3 regions of the Kitasatospora sp. NPDC034035 genome follow, and region 1 is predicted to be linked to each of the others. Evidence: riboswitches for the same ligand, from Rfam matches in the RefSeq annotation. Region 1 holds a riboswitch; each other region holds the start of a gene.

What was found. A riboswitch is a leader RNA that binds a small molecule or an ion and turns the genes downstream of it on or off. The one in region 1 is predicted to bind S-adenosylmethionine.
Region 2: it holds a riboswitch for S-adenosylmethionine, as region 1 does, so the genes downstream of both, thrC (threonine synthase) here and ACZ52J_RS23345 (IclR family transcriptional regulator) in region 1, are expected to answer to the same signal.
Region 3: it holds a riboswitch for S-adenosylmethionine, as region 1 does, so the genes downstream of both, ACZ52J_RS23895 (aminotransferase class V-fold PLP-dependent enzyme) here and ACZ52J_RS23345 (IclR family transcriptional regulator) in region 1, are expected to answer to the same signal.

Annotation. Positions count from the first base shown of each region.
Region 1 is NZ_JBVISA010000016.1:141,596-145,683, forward strand. It holds gene ACZ52J_RS23340 (hypothetical protein) at 1-2,417, opposite strand, end outside; SAM riboswitch class I at 2,615-2,757, shown strand; gene ACZ52J_RS23345 (IclR family transcriptional regulator) at 2,958-3,671, shown strand; gene ACZ52J_RS23350 (threonine/serine exporter family protein) at 3,743-4,088, opposite strand, start outside.
Region 2 is NZ_JBVISA010000075.1:3,579-7,666, reverse strand. It holds gene ACZ52J_RS42215 (alpha,alpha-trehalose-phosphate synthase (UDP-forming)) at 1-1,435, opposite strand, end outside; gene ACZ52J_RS42210 (glucosyl-3-phosphoglycerate synthase) at 1,509-2,489, opposite strand; SAM riboswitch class I at 2,661-2,796, shown strand; gene thrC (threonine synthase) at 2,813-4,088, shown strand, end outside.
Region 3 is NZ_JBVISA010000017.1:88,859-92,946, forward strand. It holds gene ACZ52J_RS23885 (rhomboid family intramembrane serine protease) at 1-318, shown strand, start outside; gene ACZ52J_RS23890 (Lrp/AsnC ligand binding domain-containing protein) at 360-641, shown strand; gene ACZ52J_RS23895 (aminotransferase class V-fold PLP-dependent enzyme) at 655-2,031, opposite strand; SAM riboswitch class IV at 2,084-2,203, opposite strand; gene trpD (anthranilate phosphoribosyltransferase) at 2,311-3,387, opposite strand; gene ACZ52J_RS23905 (response regulator) at 3,508-3,933, opposite strand.

The DNA.
Region 1 (4,088 bases):
GTCGCCCCCTGGTCGTGTCCGTGGTGGGGAACGGCCAGCAGCAGCGGGGGACCTTCGGTCTTGACCACCTGCCGCCAGCGTTTCCAGCTGTCGGCCGTGTGCAGGGCGTCGGGTCCGAACGAGTCCAGCAGGGTGCCGACCGCGTGGTCCCGGTCCGCCTTGCGGACGATCCTGCTCGCCGCGAAGAGCGCGCCGTCGACCGGGCGCAGCGTGCTGCGGGTGCCCTGCGGGGCCTGTTCGACCACGCTGCGGTCGAGCTGGGCGCGCTCCACCCGGCGCTCGATCACCATGCGCAGGCCCCAGAAGCCGAGCGGGCAGATGGTCCTGCGGCTGAGGACGCCGGAGCGGTCCGGGCGGCGGCAGGAGCAGATCCCGGTTTCGAGGGCGTGCTGCCAGCCGTCGCAGAGCTTGGCGGTGTCGGCGGGATACCCGTAGTCGTAGACGAACTCCAGCGGCCAGAGTTCGGCCGTCTCGGCCGACACCAGCTGGAGCGACGCGGCGTCCTTCAAACCGCCGCACCCCTGCTGCTCCAACTGCTGGTAGAGGGAGCTGCCCTGCTGGGCGAGGCCGCGGAGCAGGCCGACCGGTGCGGGTGAGCCGGGGCCGGGGCCGGCGCCGGTGGCGGCGGCGTCCTCGTTCACGGACTGGTTGAGCAGGCCCCGGATTCCGGCCCGGAACCGGTCGAGATCCGGGATCCGCACCGGGCCGTTCTCGCCGGTGCCGACCACCAGGACCTCGTCGCTCACGATCCGGATCGTCGCCGAGCGGGCGTCGGTTGCCGTGCTGTCGGCTGCGTCGCCCGCGCCCGCGCCCGCGTCGGTGTCGTCGTGCCGACTCGGCGGTTCGGCGAGCGAGTCGTACGCTTCGCCGTTGATCGCGATCTCCCGCCCGTCCACGGGGTCGTCGGACGCCGCGACCGGGCCGCTGATCACCAGCCGCTGCAGCTGGCGCTTGCGGTAGTAGACGCGGGCGGTGCACCGGATCTCCCGCTCCTGGGCGCCGACCGTCACCGGGAAGACGGCCTCGCTGGAGGCGCCCCGCCGGGGCAGGAAGACCTCCACGGGCTCGTGGAGGAGTGCCTGGTCCCGCTCCTCGCCGAAGGCGACCGTGAGGCGCGCCGCCCCGCCCCGGAACTCCAGGCCCTGCTCGGGGAACGCGGACGCCATCTGGTGCCACTCGGCGCTGTGCGGACCCACCCGGAGGTGGATCTCGTTCACCGCGCCGGCGTGGAAGGCGCGCAGGAGCCGGTTGCCCGTCTGCTGGTCGCTGACGAGTGCCTGGAGGTAGCGGTCGTTGGTCACGCCGGGCGCCGCTCCGGCCTGGCGGACCTCCCGGACGGCGTCGGCCACGACCCCGCCGAGTCGCATCCCGTTGAACCGGACGCCTGCGGCCGCGCGGCGGATCCGGTCGGTGAGGGCCGCGAGCGGCGGCCGCCGGTCGGAGAGACGGAGGTCGTCCGCCGCTTGCCCGCCGAGGCCACCGGCGTAAGGCTCGGCCGAGCCACCGGCCGGCAGCTCGGCCGGCTCGACCGGGGGTGGCGGCACCGCGGGGGCCGGGGGTGGCTCGACCGCGGCCGCCAGGCCCTCGGCCACCGCGTGGTGCTCGGCGAGCCCGGGGTGGGCCACCGTCAGCCAGGAGCCGGCGCGGCCGGCCGCCTCGTCCAGGGCGAGGTTCTCGGAGAGATGGCGGACGAACCGGTCGAGCCAGTCGACCGCGCCGGTCGCCGAGAGGTCCGCGACGACCCAGCCGGAGGCGTCGAGCCTGCGCGCGGCCGCGTCGAGTTGGGCCAGCTGGTGCGGGTCGGGCGGCTGTGGGGCGCACCAGGCCAGGCAGACGGCGCTGAGGCCGCCGCCGGCCGTCAGCGCGTCGAGCTCGGCGGCGCCGGAGACGGCCAGCACGTCGCAGTCCCCGTCCTGCTCGCCGAGGGTGTACACGTCGATGACCGGAGCTACCTCCGCGTCGTGGTCCAGCACGGCGAACAGGCCCTCGGCGGCCTCCGTCGTGACGGCGCAGAGGCGCAGCGGCCACTGCCAGCGGGGCTCCGGCTCCAGGGTGTCGTCCGCGATGAAGACCGCGCCGACCGCGGGACGGGCCTCGGCCAGGCGCGTCGCCAGCGCGTGCCGGCTCCGGTGGGGCACCCCGTACAGCGTGAGTCGCACCGGTCCGGCCGCGCTGCCCGCGGCCTCGAACCAGCTGTAGCCCAGTTTCACCTGCAGCCGGCTGTCCTCCGCGAGCCGCGACAGGAGGTCGGGGGACCAGTGCCACTGCCACGGTTGCGCGGAGTCCGGCAGGTCGCCTGGGTCGACGAAGTCGTCGTAGCCCCGCGATCCCGCCCCGGCCGCGACCGGCGGGTCCAGCACACCCGCGACGGCGAGGGCCTCCGGGGCGATGGAGCGGATCTCGTTCAGCTGTGTCATGGGAGACCTCTGGAGTGTCTCCGGGGGGAGGTCGGCCACCGCTCAGGCCGGAACTCCCGACTCCTCCACTCTCCCACGAATCGGGCCCACCGGGGGGCCCACCGGGGAAGGCCCGGCCGGCGGGCCGCCCGCCGCTGCCTGCGCGTGAGGGGTGGAGGTTTGACGTGCTGCCCGGGGAGTCTTGTATGGTTCTTCGCGAATCATCCAGAGGGGTGGAGGGACCGGCCCTACGAAGCCCCGGCAACTCCCCGGTCGACCCGGCGTCCGAAGTACGCGCCGTGCCGTCCGGGATCAGTGCCAACTCCGGCCTGTCGCCACTGTGGCGCGGGAAAGATGAGGAGACACGGTGCTCTCTGTGCTGTCCTTCGCCCGGGCGCTTCCCGCCCCGGCCCTTTCGCGTACCCGTCTCGTGCCCGGCGCAGGCAATCGGCCGACTTCCTCTCCGGCCTGTCCTCGCTGACCACCCCCGCTCCCCGCCCGGAGCCTCCGTGAGCAGCGCCGACCCGCCGCTCACGGGATTTGAGACGGAGTACCCATTCCATGGACAACACGAGCGGCGTCGGTGTGCTCGACAAGGTCACCTCGATCCTCGCCACCCTGGAGGCCGGTCCCGCCACCCTGGCCGGACTCGTCGCCGCCACCGGCCTGGCGCGGCCCACCGCCCACCGGATCGCGGTGGCACTCGAACACCACCGCCTGGTCACCAGGGACATGCAGGGCCGCTTCATCCTCGGCCCGCGCGTCTCCGAGCTGTCGGCGGCCGCCGGCGAGGACCGCCTGCTGGCCGCCGCCGGCTCGGTCCTGACCCACCTGCGCGACGTCACCGGCGAGAGCGCCCAGCTCTACCGCAGACAGGGCGAGGTCCGGATCTGCGTGGCCGCCGCCGAGCGGCTCTCCGGCCTGCGCGACACCGTTCCGGTGGGCATCACCCTCCCCATGAAGGTCGGCTCCGCCGCCCAGGTCCTGCTCGCCTGGGAGGAACCCGAACGCCTCCACCGCGGCCTGCAGGGCGCCCGCTTCACCGCCACCGCCCTCAGCGGCGTACGGCGCCGCGGCTGGGCCCAGTCCATCGGCGAACGTGAACTCGGGGTCGCCTCCGTGTCCGCGCCCGTCCGCGGCCCGTCCAACCGGGTCGTCGCCGCGGTCTCGGTCTCCGGCCCGATCGAACGGCTCACCCGCCACCCCGGTGCCCAGCTCTCCCAGGCCGTCACCGAGGCGGCGCACCGCCTCACCGAAGCGCTACGCCACTCCTGACCGGGTTCGTCGGCCGCTCCTCCTCGCCCCGCTCCTCCCCGTCCCTCCCGCCGCCTCTCCCGCCGTCCGGCTCACGCCCGAGGCTGCAGGACGGGGAGGGAGGGGCGGGGGATCCGGCTGATCACCGAGCCGATCAGGGTGCCGATCGACACCCCGAACACCGCCGACACGGCCGCCAGCACCGGCTGCGCGCCGTTGCCGACCTCGATCTGCGCGGTGTTCAACAGGCCGAAGGAGCCCGGCACCACGATCCAGAACGCCGGAAGGTAGAGCACCTGCCAGAGCGGACCGCCCGGCACCCAGTGCACCAGGGTGGCCGCGACCGCGGCGGAGACCGCCCCGGCCAGGCCGCCGATCGCCGCGCCGTGCACCGATCCCACCACCACCTGGACGGTGACGCTGACCGCGATCACCGCG
Region 2 (4,088 bases), on a different contig from region 1:
GCTGCGGGGGGAGCGCGGTGGCCGCCGCCGCGAGGCGCTTGGTGCGGTCGGCGCGCTCCTCCTCGGGCATGGTGAGGGCGGTGTGCAGGGCGTCGGCGGTGGCGATGACGTCGTACGGGTTGACCGTCAGGGCGTCGTCGGCGAGCTCCGCGTGGGCGCCCGCCTCCCGGGAGAGGACCAGGGCACAGCCGCGGTCGGAGACCACCGGGACTTCCTTGGCCACCAGGTTCATGCCGTCCCGGATGGGGTTGACCAGGGCCACGTCGGCCAGACGGTAGGCGGCGAGGGAACGCGGGAAGTCGTCGTTGACGTGCAGGATCAGCGGCTGCCAGGTGGGGGTGGCGAACTCGTCGTTGATCTCTTCCGCGAGGTCCTGGACGGCGGCCGTGTAGTTCCGGTACTCGGCCAGGTCGGTCCGGGACGGGTAGGCGAACGCGATGTGGACCACCCGGTCGTGCCACTCGGGGCGGGTGCGGAGCAGGTGCCGGTAGGCCTGGAAGCCGCGGACGATGTTCTTGCTCAGCTCGGTGCGGTCGACCCGGACGATGGTGCGGCGGTCGCCGACGGCTTCGCGCAGGGCGGCGAGGCGTTCGTCGACGTCGGGGCGGTGCGAGCGTTCGCGCAGGAAGTCGGCGTCGGCGCCGAGGGCGTGCACGCCGAGGCGGGTGGTGCGGCCGTCGAGGGTGACGGTGAGTGCCTCGTGGTCGACGGTGGCATCGAGGAGGTCCGCGCAGCAGGCGGCGAAGGCGCGGGCCCAGCGCTCGGTGAGGAAGCCGGCCCGGTCGGCGCCCAGGATGCCGGTGAGGACGGCGCGGGCGACGTCGTCCGGGAGCAGCCGGTAGTACTCGGGTGGGGCCCAGGGGGTGTGCGAGAAGTGGCCGATCCGCAGGTCGGGGCGGGCTGCGCGGAGCAGGGCCGGGGTGAGGGAGAGGTGGTAGTCCTGGACCAGGACCGCGGCGTTCGGGGCGGCTTCGGCGGCCAGGGCCTCGGCGAAGGCGGCGTTGTAGGCCCGGTAGGCGGCCCATTCGGTGCGGAAGGCGGCGTCGAAGGAGGGCGCCGTGGGGGTCGCGTAGAGCAGGTGGTGGACGAACCAGAGGGTGGAGTTGGCGACGCCGTTGTAGGCGCGGGCGAAGGTCTCGGGGTCGATGGCCAGCATCCGGACGGCCTGCCCGCCGACGTCGTGGCCGGCCAGGTCGAGGCGGCCGCGGGGGGCTTGCTCGGCGGCTCTGCGGTCCGCCTCCCCCAGGGCGGCGCAGACCCAGACCGCGTTCGGGTCGTCGATCGCGGAGAGGCCGGAGACCAGGCCCCCGCCGCCGCGCCGCAGGGTCAGCGTGCCGTCGTCGGCGGTGCTGAACGACACCGGTCCCCGGTTGGATGCCACCAGGACGGGGGCGGTGCCGGTCGCACTCGAACGTTCGGTCGTGAGATCGCCCATGGTTGGCATGTTGCCGTGGGTCAGGCGCGGCAAACCCGGGGCCCGTCCTCAGTTCACCCGGGGCCGCCCTCGGTCAGTGGCGGATCGCGTATTCGGGGACGGTGTGCATCGGGGGGCGCTCCAGGGCGGTCACCGGGTGGGTGTGGGCGGTGAAGGCGCGGGTCTGCGGGTCGCGGGTGAACTGCGTGAGCTGCGGGAGGAGGAGGTCGGCGGAGGCCTTGAGCCGGTGGGCGCGGTCGAGGCGTTCGAGGGCGGTGCGGTAGATGGTGGCGGCCATCCGGCCGAGGGCCTGGCCGTCCTGGTGGCGGTGGTGCCGGACGCCGACGTCCACCTGGGCCAGGGCGTCCAGGCCGACCAGCTCCAACGCGTCGACCAGCAGGCCGAGTTCGACGCCGTAACCGGTGGGGAAGGGCAGTCGTTCGAGCAGTGAGCGGCGGGCCGCGTACTCGCCGCCGAGGGGCTGGACGAAACCGGCGAGTTCCGGCCAGTGGAGGTTGAGCAGGGGGCGGGCGACGAGTTCGGTGACGCGGCCGCCGCCGGCCGGGACGACGGCACCGGATTCCGTCTCGAGAGGACGGTCGTACATGGCCTTGACCAGTTGGATGGACTCGTCGGTCAGCAGGGGGCCGACGATGCCGGAGACGAAGGCCGGATCGAACTCGCGCAGGTCGGCGTCCACGAAGCAGACGATGTCGCCGCGGGTGACCAGCAGCGAGCGCCAGAGCACCTCGCCCTTGCCGGCGGCGGCGGGCAGCCGGGGCAGGATGGCGTCGCGGTGCTCGACCCGGGCGCCGGCCTCGGCGGCGACGGCGGCGGTGGCGTCGGAGGAGCCGGAGTCGACCACGACGAGTTCGTCGACGAGCGGGAGGCGTTCCATCAGCTCGCGGCGGACGGTGCGGACGATGTCGCCGACGGTGGCCTCCTCGTCCAGGGCGGGGAGGACGACGCTGACCGTGCGCCCGGTGCGTTCCTTGGCCGCGAGGAGGGTGCGCACCGGACGGTCGGCCGCGCTCCAGGAGCGGCGGCGCAGCCAGGACGCCGCCTGCGGAAGCAGCTCGGGAGTCGGTTCGGCGGGCACGGAAGTCTCCTCGGCGGGTGGGGTGGGACGGCTCATCTCGCGTGGCGGACGGTCCCGTTCAGGATTGACGCCTTCGGATACAGTCTTCGTACAGCGGCCGGACCTTCGCACGCCGGGGTCGCCGCTGAGTACCACCACAATTTCACAAGCTCATCCAGAGGGACTGAGGGAACGGCCCGTTGACGTCCCGGCAACCTTCTCGCGCGGCTGTTCTCGACAGGCCCCGGCGGGACAGGTGCCAATTCCGGCCTGTGGCGCGTCCGCGCCGCGGGGAAGATGAGGAGAGAGGCCTCGCCATCATGGCTATCGACACTGTCGCACCTGTTTCCGTGGACCTCGGCCCCGCCGTCGCGCTGTCCTGTCGGGAGTGCGGCACCCGATTCCCGCTCGGTCCCGACTTCGCGTGCCTGGAGTGCTTCGGCCCGCTGGAGATCGCCTACGAATTCGGCAGCGAGGGCGCCGAGGAGCTGCGCAAGCGGATCGAGGCCGGTCCGGCCTCCGTCTGGCGCTACGCGCCGCTGCTGCCGGTGCCGGCCGACGTGGCTTCCAAGCCCAACCTGAACCCGGGCTGGACCCCGCTGGTGAAGGCGGACAACCTGGGCCGGGAGCTCGGCTTCACCGCCCAGCTGCACATCAAGGACGACTCCGGGAACCCGACCCACTCCTTCAAGGACCGCGTGGTGGCCTGCGCCATCGAGGCCGCGCGGGCGTTCGGCTACACGACGCTGTCCTGCTCCTCCACCGGCAACCTGGCCGGCGCGGTGGGCGCGGCGGCCGCCCGGGCCGGGTTCCGGTCCTGCGTGTTCATCCCGCACGACCTGGAGCAGGGCAAGGTCGTCATGGCCGGGGTGTACGGCGGCGAGCTGGTCGGCATCGAGGGCAACTACGACGACGTGAACCGCTTCTGCTCGGAGCTGATCGGCGACCCGGCCGGCGAGGGCTGGGGCTTCGTCAACGTCAACCTGCGGCCGTACTACGGCGAGGGCTCCAAGACGCTGGCGTACGAGATCTGCGAGCAGCTCGGCTGGCGGCTGCCGGAGCAGATCGTGATCCCGATCGCCTCGGGATCGCAGCTGACGAAGATCGACAAGGGGCTGCAGGAGCTGATCAAGCTCGGCCTGGTCGAGGACCGGCCGTACCGGATCTTCGGCGCCCAGGCGGAGGGCTGCTCGCCGGTGTCGGCCGCCTTCAAGGCCGGCCGGGACGTGATCAAGCCGGTCAAGCCGGACACCATCGCCAAGTCGCTGGCGATCGGCAACCCGGCCGACGGCCCGTACGTGCTGGACATCGCCCGCCGGACGGGCGGGGCGGTGGAGGACGTCACGGACGCCGAGGTCGTGGCGGCGATCCGGCTGCTGGCGCGGACCGAGGGAATCTTCGCCGAGACCGCGGGCGGGGTGACCGTCGGCGTGCTGAAGAAGCTGGTCGAGACCGGACGGCTGGATCCGGCCAAGGAGACCGTCGCGATCAACACCGGCGACGGCCTGAAGACCCTGGACGCCGTCTCCGACGCCGGGATGACCGCCGTCATCCGCCCGACGCTGGACTCCTTCCGCGCCGCCGGCCTCGTGTCCG
Region 3 (4,088 bases), on a different contig from region 1:
GGCTTCGCGCTCGCCGAGGCGCACGCGCCGGATTCCACCCGGGTGCTCATCGGAGCGTCCGGCGCGATCTCGGCCGTCCTGGGCGCCTATCTGCGCCTGCACCCGCGCGCCCGGGTGACCACCCTCGTCCCGCTGTTGTTCTTCCTGCCGCTGCGCTTCCCGGCCTGGCTGGTGCTCGGCCTCTGGTTCGCCCTGCAGTGGTGGTCGGTGCATTCGGCGGGCCCCGGGGTGGCCTACCTGGTCCACGTGATCGGCTTCTCGGCCGGCTTCCTCTACACCTGCACGGTGGTTCGCCACCCCTCGCGACGACCCGGCTGACGCCCGATACGCTGGCGGCACCCCACAAAGGAGCCCGAACAGTGATCACCGCCATCGTCCTGATCAAGACCAGTGTCGACCGCATCCCGGAGATCGCCGAGGCCATCGCCGCCATCGAGGGCGTCAGCGAGGTCTACTCGGTGACCGGCGGATACGACCTGGTGGCGATGGTCCGGGTGCGCCGCCACGACGACCTGGCCGAGGTCATCCCGGGCCGGCTCAACAAGGTCCCGGGCGTGGCCCACACCGAGACCCAGATCGCCTTCCGCACCTACTCCCAGCACGACCTGGAAGCCGCCTTCGCCCTCGGCCTGGACGAGTAGCGGGGCCGGGGCCTCAGCCCTCCCGGCGGGTGTCCACGACGCAACGCCCGCCCTCGTTGCGGTAGTTCCAGGCCGCGCCGTCCGTGACCAGCTCCCGAACGGCGGTCAGGAAGCGGTCGATGTGCTCGTCCGGCGTCCCGGCGCCGAAACTCACCCGGATCGCGTTCAGGCTGCGCTCGCCCGGCAGCGAGGGCTCCGGCGCACCGCACTCCGACGGCGGGGTGTCCTCGTCACCGAGCAGGGTCCGCACCAGCGGGTGGGCGCAGAACAGGCCGTCGCGCACCCCGATGCCGTACTCGGCGGACAGCGCGGCCGAGAAGTGCGAGCTGTTCCAGCCCCGGACGACGAAGGACAGCACGCCCACCCGGGCGGAGCCGGCGCCGAACAGGTTCAGCACCTTGACCTGGGGGATCCGCGCCAGCCCCGCGGTCAGCCGGTCGACCAGCTGCCGCTCGCGGGCCTCCAGCGCGTCGAAGCCGGCCTCGCTCAGCGCCCGGCAGGCCGAGGCGATCGCGTAGGCGCCGATGACGTTCGGCGAACCGGCCTCGTGCCGGGCCGGGCCGGTGTGCCACTGCACGGCCACCGAGCCGTCCGTCTCCCGGGCCACCGTGCGGGTTGCTCCGCCGCCGGCCAGGTACGGCTCGGCCGCGTCCAGCCAGTCCGCCCGGCCGGCCAGCACCCCGGCGCCGAACGGCGCGTAGATCTTGTGGCCGGAGAAGGCGATCCAGTCGACGTCCAGCTCGCGCACCGAGACCCGGTGGTGCGGGGCCAGCTGGGCGGCGTCCAGCACCACCCGGGCGCCGTGCCGGTGCGCGGTCTCGGTCAGCTCGGCGACCGGCCACAGCTCGCCGGTCACGTTGGAGGCGCCGGTGACGCAGAGCAGCTTGGGCCCCTCGGGCGCCTCGGTGAGCGCGGCGTCCAGGGCGGCCACCGCCTCGGCCCGCGAGCGCGGCGCGCGCAGGTAGGTGACGCCCAGTCCGGCGTGCGCCCAGGGCAGCAGCGAGGCGTGGTGCTCGGTCTCGAAGGCGAACACCCGGGTGCCGGCCGGAACGGCGCCGGCGAGCAGGTTGAGCGAGTCGGTGGTGGCCCGGGTGAAGACCACCTGGTCGCCCTCGCGCAGGTCGAGGAACTCGGCGACGGTGCGGCGGCTCTGCTCGAAGAGGTCGGTGGACAGCTGCGAGAGGTACCCGGCCCCGCGGTGCACGCTGCCGTAGTACGGCGCGTAGGCGGCGACGTCGTCCCACACCCGCTGCAGCGCCGGCGCGCTGGCCGCGTAGTCGAGCGCCGCGTAGCCGACCTTGTCACCGCTGGCGAGCGGGACCTGGACGTCGGCGCCGAGGACCGCGAGGGGGGTGCCGATCTCGGTGGCGATTTCGGTGGAGAGAGACATGAGGATGCACTCCTTCGGGGGTATGGGACCCCGGGAGTGCCAAATCGTCGGGCGTCCGCGCTTGCCGCACGGACGGTTTGCCGTGGCGACCCGGTCCTCACCCAGGGCACCCCGCCACGGACGGAGGGTTGCCGGACAGCAAGCTGGGGCTTTGGCGCTGTCACTCATGACCTGCCGAAGACTCTAGGTCGGGTCCAGCGGGTGGTCAAACGGGCATCCACCATCCGGACAGCCGGGGAGCCCGCGCCGGCGTACCGGCGCGGGCTCCCAACTACCGCTTCAGCTCCGGCTGGTGGCCTCCGACCAGCGCCGCAGCAGGTCCTGCGCGGCGCCCGAGTCGATGGCCTCCGCCGCCCGCGCCATGCCCGCCGCGAGCTGCTCCGCCAGCGGCGCGTCGCCCAGGTCGAGCGCGACCAGCGCCGCCGCCGTGTTCAGCAGGACGGCGTCCCGCACCGGCCCGCGCTCGCCCGCCAGCAGCCGGCGCGCGACCTCGGCGTTGTAGGCGGGGTCCCCGCCGCGCAGCGTCTCGATGCCGACCAGTTCGATGCCGACCTCCCGCGGGTCGAAGGAGGTCTCGGTGACCACCCCGTCGCGCACCACCCACACCCGCGAGGTGGTGGTGATGGTCAGCTCGTCCAGCCCGTCGTCGCCGCGGAAGACCAGCGCCGTCGAGCCGCGCCGGGCGAGCACGCCGGCGATCAGCCCGGCCAGCCGGGTGTCGAAGCAGCCGATGGCGTGGGAGGTGACCTTGGCCGGGTTGGTCAGCGGGCCGAGGATGTTGAAGGCCGTCGGCACCCCGAGGTCGCGCCGGGCGGTGGCGGCGTGCCGCATCGAGGGGTGGAACTTCGCCGCGAAGCAGAAGGTGAGTCCGACCTCCTCGGCGACCTGGGCGACCCGCCGGGCGGAGAGGTCCAGCGCCACGCCGAGCTTCGCCAGCACGTCCGAGGACCCGGTGGACGAGGAGGCGGCCCGGTTGCCGTGCTTGACCACCTTGGCGCCGGCGGCCGCCGCGACGATCGCCGACATCGTGGAGATGTTGACGGTCTTCGCCCGGTCGCCGCCGGTGCCGACGATGTCCACCGCCGGGCCGGGGATCTCCAGCGGTTCGGCGTGCGCGTACATCGCGTCCACCAGACCGGTGACCTCGTCGACCGTCTCGCCCTTGGCCCGCAGCGCGATCATGAAGCCGGCCACCTGGGCGGGGGACGCCTCGCCGCTCATGATCCGGTCCATCGCCCACGCGGTGGACGAGCGGTCGAGGTCCTCCCCCCGCAACAGCGCCGCCAGGATGTCCGGCCAGGAGCGGACCACCTGCGCGGGGTCGCTACCGCCGTTCGCAGGGTTCACGTTCACCATGGCTGACTCCAGCTGTTGTCGGTTCCCCCGCTCCGGGGGACGTCCGTACGGTTGGGAGCCAGCCTATCCAGCGGCGGGGCGCCTACGGCCCTGTCTTCTCTAGTACTGAGACACCGCCGCTCAGCGGCCGGCCGGAGCCCGCTTCGCCAGCCGTGCCCGCAGCAGGGTGGCGACCGCCTCGGCCAGCGCCACCGGGTCCACCGGTCGGGAGATCGCGGCATCGGCCCGGCTCCAGGCGGCGAGCCAGGAGTCCTGCGGCCGGCCGATCAGCACCAGCACCGGCGGGCAGCCGTAGATCTCGTCCTTCAACTGGCGCCCGAGCCCCAGCCCGCCGGCCGGGACCGCCTCGCCGTCCAGCACGCAGAGGTCCACGCCGCCCTTCTCCAGTGCCTTGAGCACCGCGGGGGTGGTCGCGCACTCCAGGTAGGACAGCTCGGGAAGATCCTCGGCAGGCCGGCGGCCGAGCGCCGTCAGCACCTGCTCGCGGGTGTTGCGATCGTCGCTGTAGACGAGGACGGTGAGCGTCTCATCGGTCGTGTACGCCATGGACCCTGCTCCCTCAAGTGTGATCCGGACCACGTTCGCCTGATCCGGATGCTACTCCCGATCACCCTCCGCCGAGGGCCCCTCGCGCACGTTCCTGCTCAAGGCGCCGCGCCCTGGTCTCACCCGCCTGGAGGACGGCCCGTCACCCGGGCCCG